2 regions of the Chryseobacterium sp. BGA-UO-ETr-SB22 genome follow, and region 2 is predicted to be linked to the other one. Evidence: riboswitches for the same ligand, from Rfam matches in the RefSeq annotation. Region 2 holds a riboswitch; the other holds the start of a gene.
What was found. Region 2 has a riboswitch for thiamine pyrophosphate ahead of thiS (sulfur carrier protein ThiS). Riboswitches for the same ligand answer to the same signal wherever they lie in the genome.
Positions count from the first base shown of each region.

Region 1 (6,527 bases), on a different contig from region 2:
TGGGCTGAAAAAGCACTTTTGAAAGCATTGCCAAGAATGATGAAAAACGCGACCAGTGAAAAACTTAAAACAGCAATAAACAAACATATTAAGGAAACGGAAGATCATGTTGACAGGCTGGAAAAATGTTTTAAAGCACTCGGTAAGAAAGCTCAGGCAAAGAAATGTGATGCGATGCAGGGACTGCTGGATGAGGGGAAAAGCATTATAGAAGAAACAGAGCCGGGAGCGGTAAGAGATGCAGGAATCATTGCAGCAGCACAAAAAGTGGAACATTATGAAATTGCTTCCTATGGTACACTTGCAGCCTTTGCAAAAGTATTGAAAGAGAAGGATTGTCTTAAAAATCTTTTGAGCACACTAGAAGAAGAAAAAAAATGTGATGATCTGTTAACAAAAATTGCTGATACTAATCTTAACAGCAAAGCAATATAAAACAATATTCAATTATAGAAAGGAGATCAGATATCAATTTGATCTCCTTTTTTATGTTGAGATCCCAGAGATTCAAGAAAGAAGTGGTAATAGTTTTGGTTATTTTTGTATCGTTTTTAATGTATTTGTAGATATTATTTGTATCAATTGTAATTTCCTTCTATCGTATAATATTCAAAGAGCCAATAAAAGCTTCAAGAGTGCTCCGTGTTAGTAACGGTTGCTATGCTTAGGAATATAATTCTATTATTTAAAAATTAAAAAATATGACCCAGCTCAGCCTGTTCGACTCAGAAGAATTGTATGAATTTCCCAAAGATCTTCTGGAGTATCGAGAATATTTCCTGAATCAGGAAGAAGCTGACAAACTTAAGGCTCATTTGCTTGAAACAGCTCCCTGGAAACAAAGAACCCAGAAAATGTATGATAAAATGGTGCTGACACCGCGCTTAACGGCATGGTATGGAGATCCGAAAACGGATTATCCATTAGGAAATGGTGAAGTGGAGACTCATCTCTGGACACCTGAACTGTTTTCTTTAAAAGAAAGAATAGAAGAAACATTTGGTTATCAGTTCAATTCCGTATTGCTTAATCTTTACCGGAATCACAATGACTCTGTTGCCTGGCATCGGGATAAGGAAAGCAGATATGGAAACCGACCGGTGATTGCATCAATAAGTTTAGGACAGACCAGAAACTTTGATTTCCGTAAAAGAGACCATCATCAGAGTAAATACAGTCTACCTCTTCCTCATGGTTCATTATTGATCATGAAAGGAGACTTGCAGGAACATTGGGAACATCGGATTGCTAAATCTGTAACCTCTATGAAAGAACGCATTAATCTTACATTTCGGTTAGTAAGAGAAGCGTAATGATTAAAAGCTTCATAAGCCTTATTCCTGAGACAGATTCTGTTTAAAATTAGCGATAAAATCCTCCGCACTGGGGATACTCTCTAAATTGCTTTTAATTCTCTCCAAAAGATCATTGAATAAAGCTTCTCCGTTTAAAACCTTCAATGAATATTCGAATGGATATAAAGAAATAACACCCCCATTGTTATTGTATTTAAGACTCATAAATCGTAAAGGAAATTCCGGGGTTTTATCTCTATACAATTTAAATCCTAATTCATGGACCATATAGTATGAAAATGCTACTGTCAACATCAGTCCAATCTGCTTATCATCCTGATCAAATGATTTACAATACTCATAAAATCCAGGTTCTACAGTAACGGCTTTATCTAAATTCATGGGATGATAAATAGGATTTTCAAGAGCCTGTGCTATTTTGTTATCCATAAAATAGCTGTTCAACATTCTGAATGAGCCATCCATCAGAACATCATCTGATAAAAGCGGATCTTCAGTATATCGGTTACTAAAATATTCGTCTGTATAAGCTCCGTCTATTCTTGGATCTGCAGACTGCTGATCTGTGGTATTTTTATTTTTTGAAAAAATCTTTTTGAAGAAGCTCATGGGGTAGTTTTTATAAGGTATTATCTGACAAATATAAAAATTATTGGTTATTCTGAGACTTTTTAAAATATCTTTTGCTCCTTTTTTATACATGAATGGTGTTTCAGAATAAAAAGCTGCGATGTGTTTTCTTTTTCCGGAAAAAAGCTGCACCTTTGCCCCAACAATGGGGTGCTACAGAACAGTGGCTGAGATGATACCCAGGAATTTACTTCCACACCTGATCCGGATAATGCCGGCGTAGGGATTGCTTACTTATCATCTCATCATTTGATTTCTAACAATTAATATGATGCAGGACATTTTAAAACAAATTACCTTACCGGAATGGTTCGGAGTCTTATTTTCAGTCATTCAGGTTTTACTGGCTCGTAAAAACAATGTCAATAACTATCTTTTCGGTATTGCTGGTATTCTGCTTACTTTGTATGTGATGCTTACCTCAAAACTGTATGCTGAATTTACATTAAATCTTTATTATTTGATCATGAGCATCTACGGATGGCTGTATTGGAAATTCGGGAAACAGAAATCCGAAATGGAAATCTCTGTTACCTCAACCTCAGAAAAATGGATTACCGGAGGAATTGTACTGGGAACTTTTAGTCTGTTCTGGTTCTTTCTCACTCATTTTACAGACTCGGATGTTCCGGTCTGGGATTCTCTGGTAAGTGCTTTTGCATGGGCAGGAATGTGGCTGATGGCAAGACGGAAAATTGAAAATTGGGTGATACTGAATGTCAGTAATATTATTTCTATCCCTTTAATGATTCATAAGGAATTATATCTCTATGCTGTTTTGACGTCATTTTTATTTTTAGTGGCAATCTCCGGTTATATGGAATGGCAGAAACTTATTAAAACCAAAGCCAATGCTCAATACTAAAGACATCAGAGAAGAACTTCAAGGAGCTTCTGTAATTTCTGATAAGGTGATACAGCATATTCATGAAGAAGGATGGCTTAAGATCTGGGTACCGAAGAAATACGGAGGATTAGGATATCTTTTTGAAGAGGGACTTAAAGCATTATTTGGCTGGGCTGAAACCGATGGAAGCTTTGGCTGGATGCTGACACTTTGTGCCGGAGCCAATTATTTTTCAAGAAATATAAAACCCGATGTGGCTCAATTGCTGTTCACTGATTCTAAAACCTGTTTTGGAGGAAGCGGAATGGTGGGCGGAACTGCAGAAAAGCAAAATGATAACACTTATATCATCAATGGATTATGGGATTTTGCCACAGGAGCTCCCCATCTGACTCATTTTACTCTCAATGCAAGGATTACAGAAAAGGGCAAACCCATGTTAGATAATGAAGGCAACGAAATGGTTCATTCTTTTATTATTCCGAGAGAACAGGCTGAAATTATCCCCAACTGGAAATCAATGGGAATGAAAGCCAGCGGAACTTATTCCTTTACCATTGAAAATGTTATCGTCAGCGAAGAGTACAGCTTTGTGTATGATCATTTCTTCACGGATGATATACTGGACAGCATTCCGTTTCGGGTTTTTGCTGATCTGACACTTTTGGTGAATTATCTTGGAATGGCTTCTCATTTTATTGAAGAAGCAGAGCTTATTCGTCCTCAGATCAATTTCAAAAACTTTGCTGAGTCTGTTGAAAAACATTTGGAAAAGGTGTTAGGTATGGCCAGAAATATTGAAAATATTCTTGCTGATAACAAAGAGATTTCAGCGGATCAGCAAAATGAGATTCATACTTATGGAACAGCATTAACAAGTCAATTATCCCATCAAATACTTACTGTTTACACTCAGCTTGGAATCCGGGCAACAGCTACTGATTCTGCAATATATCAGGTGTTTTGTGATTATTTTACAGCAACGATGCATTCCAATTTCAGACCTTCCGCTGATGAGTTAGATTTTTCTTTTTGAGGTAGATGTAAGTCTTTCAAAAGTTAAACTGCATTATGGTTATGAATTTAAACTTAATATGAATTTAATATGATTGACATTGCTTTTAGATACTTTTGCATCATTGAGTTGTAGGTTCAAAGATATTTTAAAGGATGGATCATTTTAAAGAAATATATTCCGGTTACAAGCACAGGGTGTATTTTTTTGTGGCAAAATACCTTTCGGAAGAAGAAGATATTGAAGAAATTGTTCAGGATATTTTTATGCATGTCTGGAAATATTTATCCAAAACCAATTCACCTTCAGAAATTGAAGCACTTATTTTTAAATCTGCCAAACAGGAAATCTCCAACTTTTACCGTAAAAGGAAAATGATCTTTGTTCCGCTGGAAAATTCCCCAGAAAATCAGGATGAAGAAACCTCTGAAATCGAAAAACAGCTGCAGCAGGAAGATCAGCTCAAAAAGATAGAAAACCTTCTGGAACAGGTTCCCGAAAGAAGCCGTGAGTTTTTCATCAAAAATAAAATTCAGAATCTCAGTCTTTTTACCATTGCTCAGGAAAATCATATTTCCAAAACTGCTGTTGAAAAACATGTCAATAAGGTTTTGAAATTTCTAAGAGCAAATTTGAATTTTTTCTTTTAACCTTTTCCGTTTATATTGATAACAAGCTTCACTTCAGATCTGTATATCAATTGTTTATTAGTTTTAATTAAGGCAGCTATATACAACTTACCTCATTGTCATCATGTAAAGCCTGGATTCTTCATTTCACTGCGTTACATTCTGAATGACAGCGTCATAATAATAAGAGAGCAGGATTAATGTAAAATTGTATCTAACTACCTTAATTAATTTTAACCGAATGTGAATGAATATGAACAAATCGTTAAATCAAAAAAATAGAGGTTGACGATTCTACACTTCCTGCGTATTCTCTAGTAAAGATCAAATAGGAGCATATGGATTTCGACAATCAATGGAAATCAGTCAAAGATGAAAACCGGAAAATGAAAGATTCCGCAGATCAGCGAATCTGGAATGGACTTGAAAATAAAATCAGGTTCAGAAAGAATACAAAACGGGTTTTATGGGCTGCGGCTGTTCTTTTGCCTTTATTTACACTGATTACTTTGTTTTCTACTGGAAATGAAATGAAATCTCCGGATCACCAGCAAATGGTTTTCAGGACAGAAAAGATTCAAAAAGAATTTATACTATCTGACGGAAGTATTATTACCCTGGAACCTGAAAGTGAATTGAAACTGACGGATGATTTCGGAAAGAAGACCAGAAATGTATCTTTTAAAGGGAAAGCTTTTTTCAGTGTTGCTAAAAATAAAGCATTGCCGTTTATCATTGATGCCAATGGATTTAAAGTAAAAGTATTGGGAACTCAGTTTTTGCTTGATCAGAGATCCGCAGATAAGAAAGTCTATCTGAAAGAAGGGAAAGTAAAAATTGATTACAAAGGGAATACAACATTCCTTCTGCCTAAAGAAACCTGGCTTGCTGAAAAAGACGGAGCCGAGAAACACTTCTACGATCAGGATGTGGTAAGAACATTCGATTTTAATGAAATGAAATTCGGGCAGGCCATTTCTCAATTGGAGAAGACCTACAATGTTTCCATAGCATATCCTCAGGATTACAAAGAGAATGTAATAGACGGAGACATCACCGGAGATCTGGATAAGGTTATTAAAACAATAGGGTTTCCATTTAATCTGACTGCAGGAAAACAATCAGCAAATCATATCATTTTAGAAAAATAATGCACCAGTAATTGGGGTTACCGATGCATTGAATATAAATCAGTCAAATAACAACTAATTTCAGCAAAGCTATGAAAAAAACAACAATTAGCATGATGTTGTTGGGTCTTTTGTGTGCGCCACAGTTTACCTACGCAGAGGCTAACAAATGTTTTCAACAGTCCGTTATTCAGCGGAAAACGCCTTTGATTAAAATCTTTGAAAAACTTTCAAAAGAGCATGGCGTAAAATTCTTTTATTCGGTTTCAGACCTGAAAGATATTCAGGTGGATGAATCTCAGGTTAACTATCAGTCTTTATCAGCCTCTTTAGACTATCTGAAAAAAAATGTCGGTCTCGATTTTAATGTAGATCAAAAAACAGTAACCGTTCGTCTCAATGCAAGAGCGATGGCAAAAATTCAGAGAATCAATGCTCAACAATCTGCAGAGTATATAAATCCAATTAATGACACGGTAAAATCAAGAGAAAAAAATATTGATGAGGTTGTTTTGGTGGGCTATGGCAAGCAGAGTAAGAAAAACAATTCGGGTTCTATTTCTTCTATTGACGAGAAGCAGATGAAAGGAGTGGCTTCCAGTAATTTTGGGGATATTATTGCAGGAAAAGCAACCGGAGTTCAGATTACTCAGGCGAATGCAAGTCCGGGAAGTTCACCCTCAATACGAGTGAGAGGTATTGGAACGTTGACGGCAGGGTCCAATCCTTTGATCGTTGTAGATGGACTTCCGTTAACTGAAGGTTCTAATCTGAATGCGATTGATCCTAATTCCATTGCCAAAATTGATATCTTAAAAGATGCCGCTTCAGCTGCAATCTATGGTTCCAGAGGAGCAAACGGTGTAATCATCATTGAAACAAAGCAAGGGAAAAAAGGCAGGATGGCCGTTTCTTTCGATTCCTACTACGGAATGCAGATGAGAAGCGATAATGTAAAAC
Region 1 is NZ_JCAQOV010000005.1:1,277,445-1,283,971, forward strand. It holds gene AC57AW_RS13075 (YciE/YciF ferroxidase family protein) at 1-435, shown strand, start outside; gene AC57AW_RS13080 (alpha-ketoglutarate-dependent dioxygenase AlkB family protein) at 702-1,313, shown strand; gene AC57AW_RS13085 (hypothetical protein) at 1,335-1,925, opposite strand; TPP riboswitch at 2,083-2,189, shown strand; gene pnuC (nicotinamide riboside transporter PnuC) at 2,215-2,811, shown strand; gene AC57AW_RS13095 (acyl-CoA dehydrogenase family protein) at 2,798-3,829, shown strand; gene AC57AW_RS13100 (RNA polymerase sigma factor) at 3,964-4,458, shown strand; gene AC57AW_RS13105 (FecR family protein) at 4,776-5,588, shown strand; gene AC57AW_RS13110 (SusC/RagA family TonB-linked outer membrane protein) at 5,660-6,527, shown strand, end outside.
Region 1: another riboswitch for thiamine pyrophosphate. It lies ahead of pnuC (nicotinamide riboside transporter PnuC); the one in region 2 lies ahead of thiS (sulfur carrier protein ThiS).

Region 2 (6,527 bases):
TTAGAAGAATTGGGTTGTTTTTCTGTTGTATTGGAGAAAATTCCTGCAGAATTAGCGAAAAAGGTTACAGAAAGCATTTCTATTCCTACTATCGGAATCGGTGCCGGAGCAGATTGTGACGGACAGGTTTTGGTATATCATGATATGGTAGGAATGAACAAAGGTTTTAGTCCGAAATTCCTAAGAAGATATCTTGACCTTTACACAGAAATTACAGGAGCTGTAGCTCAATATGTAAAAGATGTGAAGAGTGTAGAGTTTCCAAACGAAAACGAAAGCTATTAATCCATGCAGAATCAACAACAATCTATCCAAGGAATATTATCTATCGCAGCACTGATTTGTCTTGCTGTAGGATGGTTTAATTTATTTTCCCCGGAAATCAATCACTTACTTTCAAGAAAGGTTTTCTATGTTTTGATAGGAGCCAGCTTTTTTATTCAGGCTCCGCTGCTTAGCAACAAAAATTTTGTCTATGCAATGTATGCTGCCGCTGTAATTTGTGTATTAGGTGCATTTATACCGGAAGGATCAAAACTTTCAGCCGTAAAGACTGTTGGTCTTCTGGCGGGGATTATTCTTTCACTGTCCAATAGAAACAGAAGATAGAACGACACATTATGAAGGAGCAGATTATATATGAAGACAATCATCTTCTGGTGGTCAATAAAAAGGTAGGTCAACTTGTACAGGGGGACAAAACCGGAGACGAATCACTATTAGAAACTATCAAGAATTTTATAAAAATAAGAGATGCTAAGCCGGGAAATGTTTTTCTCGGCTTGGTTCATCGTATAGACCGTCCTACTTCTGGGTTGGTGATCTATGCAAAAACTTCCAAAGCACTTTCCCGTCTTACGCAGATGGTCAAAAACCGGGAGATAAAAAAAACGTATTGGGCCGTTGTAGGGAAAGAAATGATTCCACAAAGGCAGAGATTGGTACATTATTTAATGAAAAATGAAAAAAATAATAAAGCCATTGTTTTTCCAAAAGCTACTGAAGGTGCAAAAGAAGCGATTCTGACCTATAATGTAATCAAAACTCTGGATAATTATCAGCTTCTTGAAATTGATCTTGAAACAGGAAGACACCATCAGATCAGAGCACAATTATCCAAAACAGGAGTTCCAATCAAAGGAGACCTGAAATACGGAGCGCCACGCTCCAATCCGGATGGAGGAATCAATCTTCATGCTAGAAAACTGGAATTTATTCATCCGGTAACGAAAGAAAACATTGAAATCATAGCTCCCGTACCGCAAAATGATGCAATCTGGAGAGCTTGTGAAGAATAAGTATATCACAAAAACTATAACATGAAATTCAAATCACTTTTATTAACCACATTGCTGGTTATGGCATCTTGTTCAGACAATGATGAAATGCCAGTTGATAATTCACAACAGATGATTACTGAAAATACAAGTAAAATATCATGGAATTATCCTTTTTTGTCGCCTGTCTTTAATGGATTGGAACAAAATTATATGTTCGAATATGATGCTCAGGGAAGAATTAGTAAAAAAGTAGGAGGAATTTTGAAGTTGACAGGAGCTTCGGGGGCTCCGGACCGATTTACAAATCTGATCTATACTAAAATATCTTATACAGGAAATACAGCTGTTGTAGGAAATTATAGCTCAGATCCATCATTTAATGTTCAATTGAATGAAAGGAAACTTGAGTTTGATAATCAAGGCAGAGTTATTAAAGTAGTTATTCCACAGGTTAATAATTCATATATGGATAAGTATTTGACCTATACTTATGACACTTCAGGAAAGTTAATTGAAATTTTAACTCAATATCCTAATGTTCCATACGATCCGACTGATCCACAAGATTATATTTTGACATACTTAGAAAAGTTTATCTATAATAATTCAGGAAATTTAGAAAAGGCAACTAAAACTGAAAAGCATAATAATATTGATGCTTACATTACGAATGAAATTACATTTGATAACTTTGATTCTGCACAAAATCCATTTAAGAACTTAGGTGTTTTTGAAGATTATTTCTACTTTTCATTATCAAAAAATAATCCTCAAAGAAGAATTTCGAAAGAGTATAAACCTTATAGCTCCGAATTTTTTCTGAACCAATCAAATTGGACTAATCAATATAATTCTGATGGAAGCCTGAAGCTTTTTTACTAACGAACTATTTAAAATAAAAGTGAAGACTGTCTCAAAATCGAGATGGTCTTTTTTCATTCCAAGCAAAAATCAATTTTGCTTATTTCAAAATAATGTCTAACTTCGTCCCAAACTTTAGGGGTGTCTGTTATGAACAGACTGAGACTTTACCCTTTGAACCTGATCTGGATTATACCAGCGTAGGGAAAAGTAGATGACTTTTGCTGTACATTCTATTGTACAATGATAGCCATTCCTAAAGTATATTTTAAATTATTAGGAATGGAACTTATAATCAACCACACCCGAAAAACATTTGATGTACTTCCTGCAAACCTGGAAGCATTATTGGCTATTGAGCTGCCTGGAAAAAAGAAAGGCATTGCTGTAGCCCTCAACAACCGTATTATTCCGCTGTCAGTCTGGGCAGAAACACTCCTTAATAACAACGATTCAGTTTTAATCATTACTGCCACTCAAGGCGGTTAATTCTCATATTTAATACCAATACTTATGGCTCACTCCATTACATGTTCGCCATTTCCGAACTCAAAGAAAATCTATGTTGAGGGAACAATACACCCTATCAATGTAGCAATGCGTGAAATACAGCTTAGCCCGACCAAATTGACCAATGGCGGCTTTGAACATAATGCTCCGGTAACCATTTATGACACTTCAGGTCCTTATACGGATGAAAATGCAGTCATTGATATCCAGAAAGGGCTTCCAAGAATCAGAGAGCAATGGATTCTGGACAGAAATGATGTGAATATCCTGGACGGGATTACCTCTGAATACGGAAAAGCTCGTTTAGCAGATCCGCGTTTGGATGAACTGCGGTTTTCTTATGATCATAAACCTAAAGTTGCACAAGAAGGAAAAGAATTGACCCAGCTTTACTATGCAAAGCAGGGAATCATCACTCCGGAAATGGAATATATAGCGATTAGGGAAAATCAAAGAATAGAACAGCTTGAATCTGTATCAAAAGAAATGGCTTTCCAACATCCGGGACACAGCTTTGGAGCGAACACTCCGAAAAGTAAGATTACTCCGGAATTTGTAAGAGACGAAATAGCAGCAGGAAGAGCAATTATCCCCAATAACATTAACCACCCGGAAAGTGAACCGATGATTATCGGAAGAAATTTCCTTGTGAAAATTAATGCCAATATTGGAAACAGTGCTGTTTCATCCAGTATTGATGAAGAAGTAGAAAAAGCGGTATGGGCCTGCCGATGGGGAGCCGACACCATTATGGATCTTTCAACCGGAAAAAATATTCACGAAACAAGAGAATGGATCATCAGAAACAGCCCGGTTCCAATTGGTACTGTTCCCATCTATCAGGCATTGGAAAAGGTAAAAGGAGTTCCAGAAGATCTGACTTGGGAAATTTTTAAAGATACCCTGATTGAACAGGCAGAACAAGGTGTTTCTTATTTTACGATCCATGCCGGAGTTTTATTAAGATATATTCATTTGACAGCCAACAGAGTAACCGGAATTGTATCCAGAGGAGGATCTATTATGGCTAAATGGTGTTTGTTTCATCATCAGGAAAGTTTCTTATATACTCATTTTGAGGAGATCTGTGAGATCATGAAGAAGTACGATGTTGCATTCTCTCTTGGAGATGGTCTTCGTCCAGGATCTATTGCAGATGCCAATGATGCCGCTCAGTTTGCAGAACTGGAAACTTTAGGTGAACTGACAAAAATAGCATGGAAACACAATGTACAGGTAATGATTGAAGGCCCTGGACACGTTCCGATGCATATGATTAAAGAAAACATGGAAAAGCAGCTGGAAGAATGCCATGAAGCTCCGTTTTATACCTTAGGTCCTTTGACTACAGATATTGCTCCGGGCTATGATCATATCACTTCCGGAATTGGGGCTGCCATGATCGGGTGGTTTGGCTGTGCAATGCTTTGTTATGTAACACCGAAAGAACATTTAGGACTCCCAAATAGAGACGACGTAAAAGTAGGGGTAATTACTTATAAACTGGCAGCCCATGCGGCAGACCTGGCAAAAGGACATCCGGGGGCACAATACCGAGACAATGCATTAAGTAAAGCAAGATTTGAATTCAGATGGGAAGATCAGTTCAATCTTTCTTTGGATCCTGAGACGGCAAGAGCGTATCATGATGAAACACTTCCGGCGGAAGGAGCCAAAATTGCTCACTTCTGTTCTATGTGCGGACCAAAATTCTGTTCAATGAAAATTACTCAGGAAATCCGTGAATCTGCAGAAAAAGGGATGTTTGATAAGTCTCAGGAATTTATCGAAAAAGGAAAAGAAATTTATATATGATCCTCGTCATCACTCCTGAGTTGATGGTTCCAAACGAAACTAATATTATTAATCAGATGTTTCAGGAGGGGCTTGATTTGCTTCACATCCGTAAACCATGGATCAGTCGCCATGAAATGATTGAATTCATCACTCAGATTGATGAGGCTTTTTATCCAAAGCTGGTGCTGCATACTCATTTTGATCTTGGAAAAGAATATCATATTTCAAGACTTCATTTCAGAGAGGCTGATCGGGCGGAAGAGAGATGTAAATCTTTTGCCGAAGAAAATACAATGTCAACCTCAGTACATGATATCGCAACCTACAATACGCTGGAAAAAGAATGGGATTATACTTTTATAAGCCCGTTCTTTCCAAGTATCTCCAAAAAAGGATATGGAATGGATTCTACGATTAAAGAAAAAATACAACAGCGTAACAATCCGGATGTAAAACTGATTGCTTTAGGAGGAATTCATCAGGATAATATTCAAGAAGTTTTTGAATCAGAGGTAGACGGAGCTGCTTTGCTAGGTGCTATTTGGGAAAGTGAAGAACCTCTAAAAATATTCAAAAAATGCAGGAACGTCCTTATGTCATAAGTGTTGCAGGCTTTGATCCAAGTGGTGGAGCAGGCTTGTTATCAGATAGTAAAACCTTTGAACAATCAAAAGTGATGGGACTGGGAGTGTGTACTGCATTGACATTGCAAACAGCTTCAGAATGTCTGAGCCTGGAATGGCGTTCTTTGGATGAAGTGACTAAGGCGATTCAGGTGTTGATGGAAAATTATGCCGTTTCAGCGGTGAAAATCGGAATTGTGAAGGATGCAGAATTTCTGGCTAAAATTATAGAAACGGTAAAGACTGGTAATCCTGAAACAAAAATCGTATGGGATCCGGTTTTGAAAAGTACTTCTGAATTTACCTTTTTTGATCTTGAAACACTTCCTCAGTTAAAAGAGGTTGTTAATAAACTCAGTTTAATAACTCCCAATTATAATGAATACAAAGTTTTAAAGGAAAATAATCTATTACCGGATACTGATAGATGTTCATTACTGATCAAAGGAGGACATAGGAAAGACCTTTTGGGAACGGATATTTTAGTTGAAAAAGAAAAAGAAATCCTTCTGCATCCACAAGATGATTATGAAATCTGTTTTCCTAAACATGGTTCTGGCTGTGTTTTATCTTCCGCCATTACAGCTGAGCTTGCAAAAGGTGAAAATATGGAAATGGCCTGCCGAAATGGGAAATTATACATCGAAAAATTTTTAAAAAGCAATTCCTCTTTGCTGGGAACGCATTCATTATAAATATGGAAAAATTACAATACATATCACAAGGGAACACAATACAGGAACAGGAACTTCATATCCGAAAAGCCCTTGATAACGGAATCAAATGGGTACAGGTAAGATGGAAAAATGCCCCTGAAAATGAATTAATTAATCTTTGCGAAATATCAAAACAACTTTGTACGGAATATCAGTCAGTTTGTATCATCAATGACGATGTAAAGCTGGCTAAAGAAATAGATGCTGACGGGGTGCATTTGGGATTGAGTGACAGCTCTATAAACGAAGCCAGATTGATTTTAGGCGAAAATAAAATCATTGGGGGAACAGCCAATACTCTTTCAGATGTAATCCAGAGAATCAATGAATCTTGTGATTATATTGGTTTGGGACCACTGAGATTTACCACAACCAAAGAAAAATTAAGTCCCGTTCTTGGGTTTGAAGGGTATCAGGATATCATAAATGGATTAAAAGAAAAATCAATTGATATTCCCAAAATATTTGCAATCGGAAGTGTTGCTCTTGAAGATATTTTGCAGTTACAGAAGATCGGAATTTACGGTGTTGCTGTATCCGGGATTATTACAAAGCAGCCGACTATTATTAATGAATTAAAAAAAGTAATGATATGAACAACCAGAAATTAGAAATAGCAGGAAGAACATTTGAATCAAGACTGTTTTTAGGAACAGGAAAATTCGGAAGTCTCAGAGATATGGTACAGTCTGTCATCGCATCAGAAACCGATATGGTGACCATGGCACTAAAAAGAATTG
Region 2 is NZ_JCAQOV010000001.1:113,371-119,897, reverse strand. It holds gene panB (3-methyl-2-oxobutanoate hydroxymethyltransferase) at 1-285, shown strand, start outside; gene AC57AW_RS00530 (hypothetical protein) at 289-609, shown strand; gene AC57AW_RS00525 (RluA family pseudouridine synthase) at 621-1,298, shown strand; gene AC57AW_RS00520 (hypothetical protein) at 1,320-2,162, shown strand; TPP riboswitch at 2,269-2,365, shown strand; gene thiS (sulfur carrier protein ThiS) at 2,424-2,630, shown strand; gene thiC (phosphomethylpyrimidine synthase ThiC) at 2,655-4,466, shown strand; gene AC57AW_RS00505 (thiamine phosphate synthase) at 4,463-5,050, shown strand; gene AC57AW_RS00500 (hydroxymethylpyrimidine/phosphomethylpyrimidine kinase) at 5,026-5,766, shown strand; gene AC57AW_RS00495 (thiamine phosphate synthase) at 5,769-6,383, shown strand; gene AC57AW_RS00490 (thiazole synthase) at 6,380-6,527, shown strand, end outside.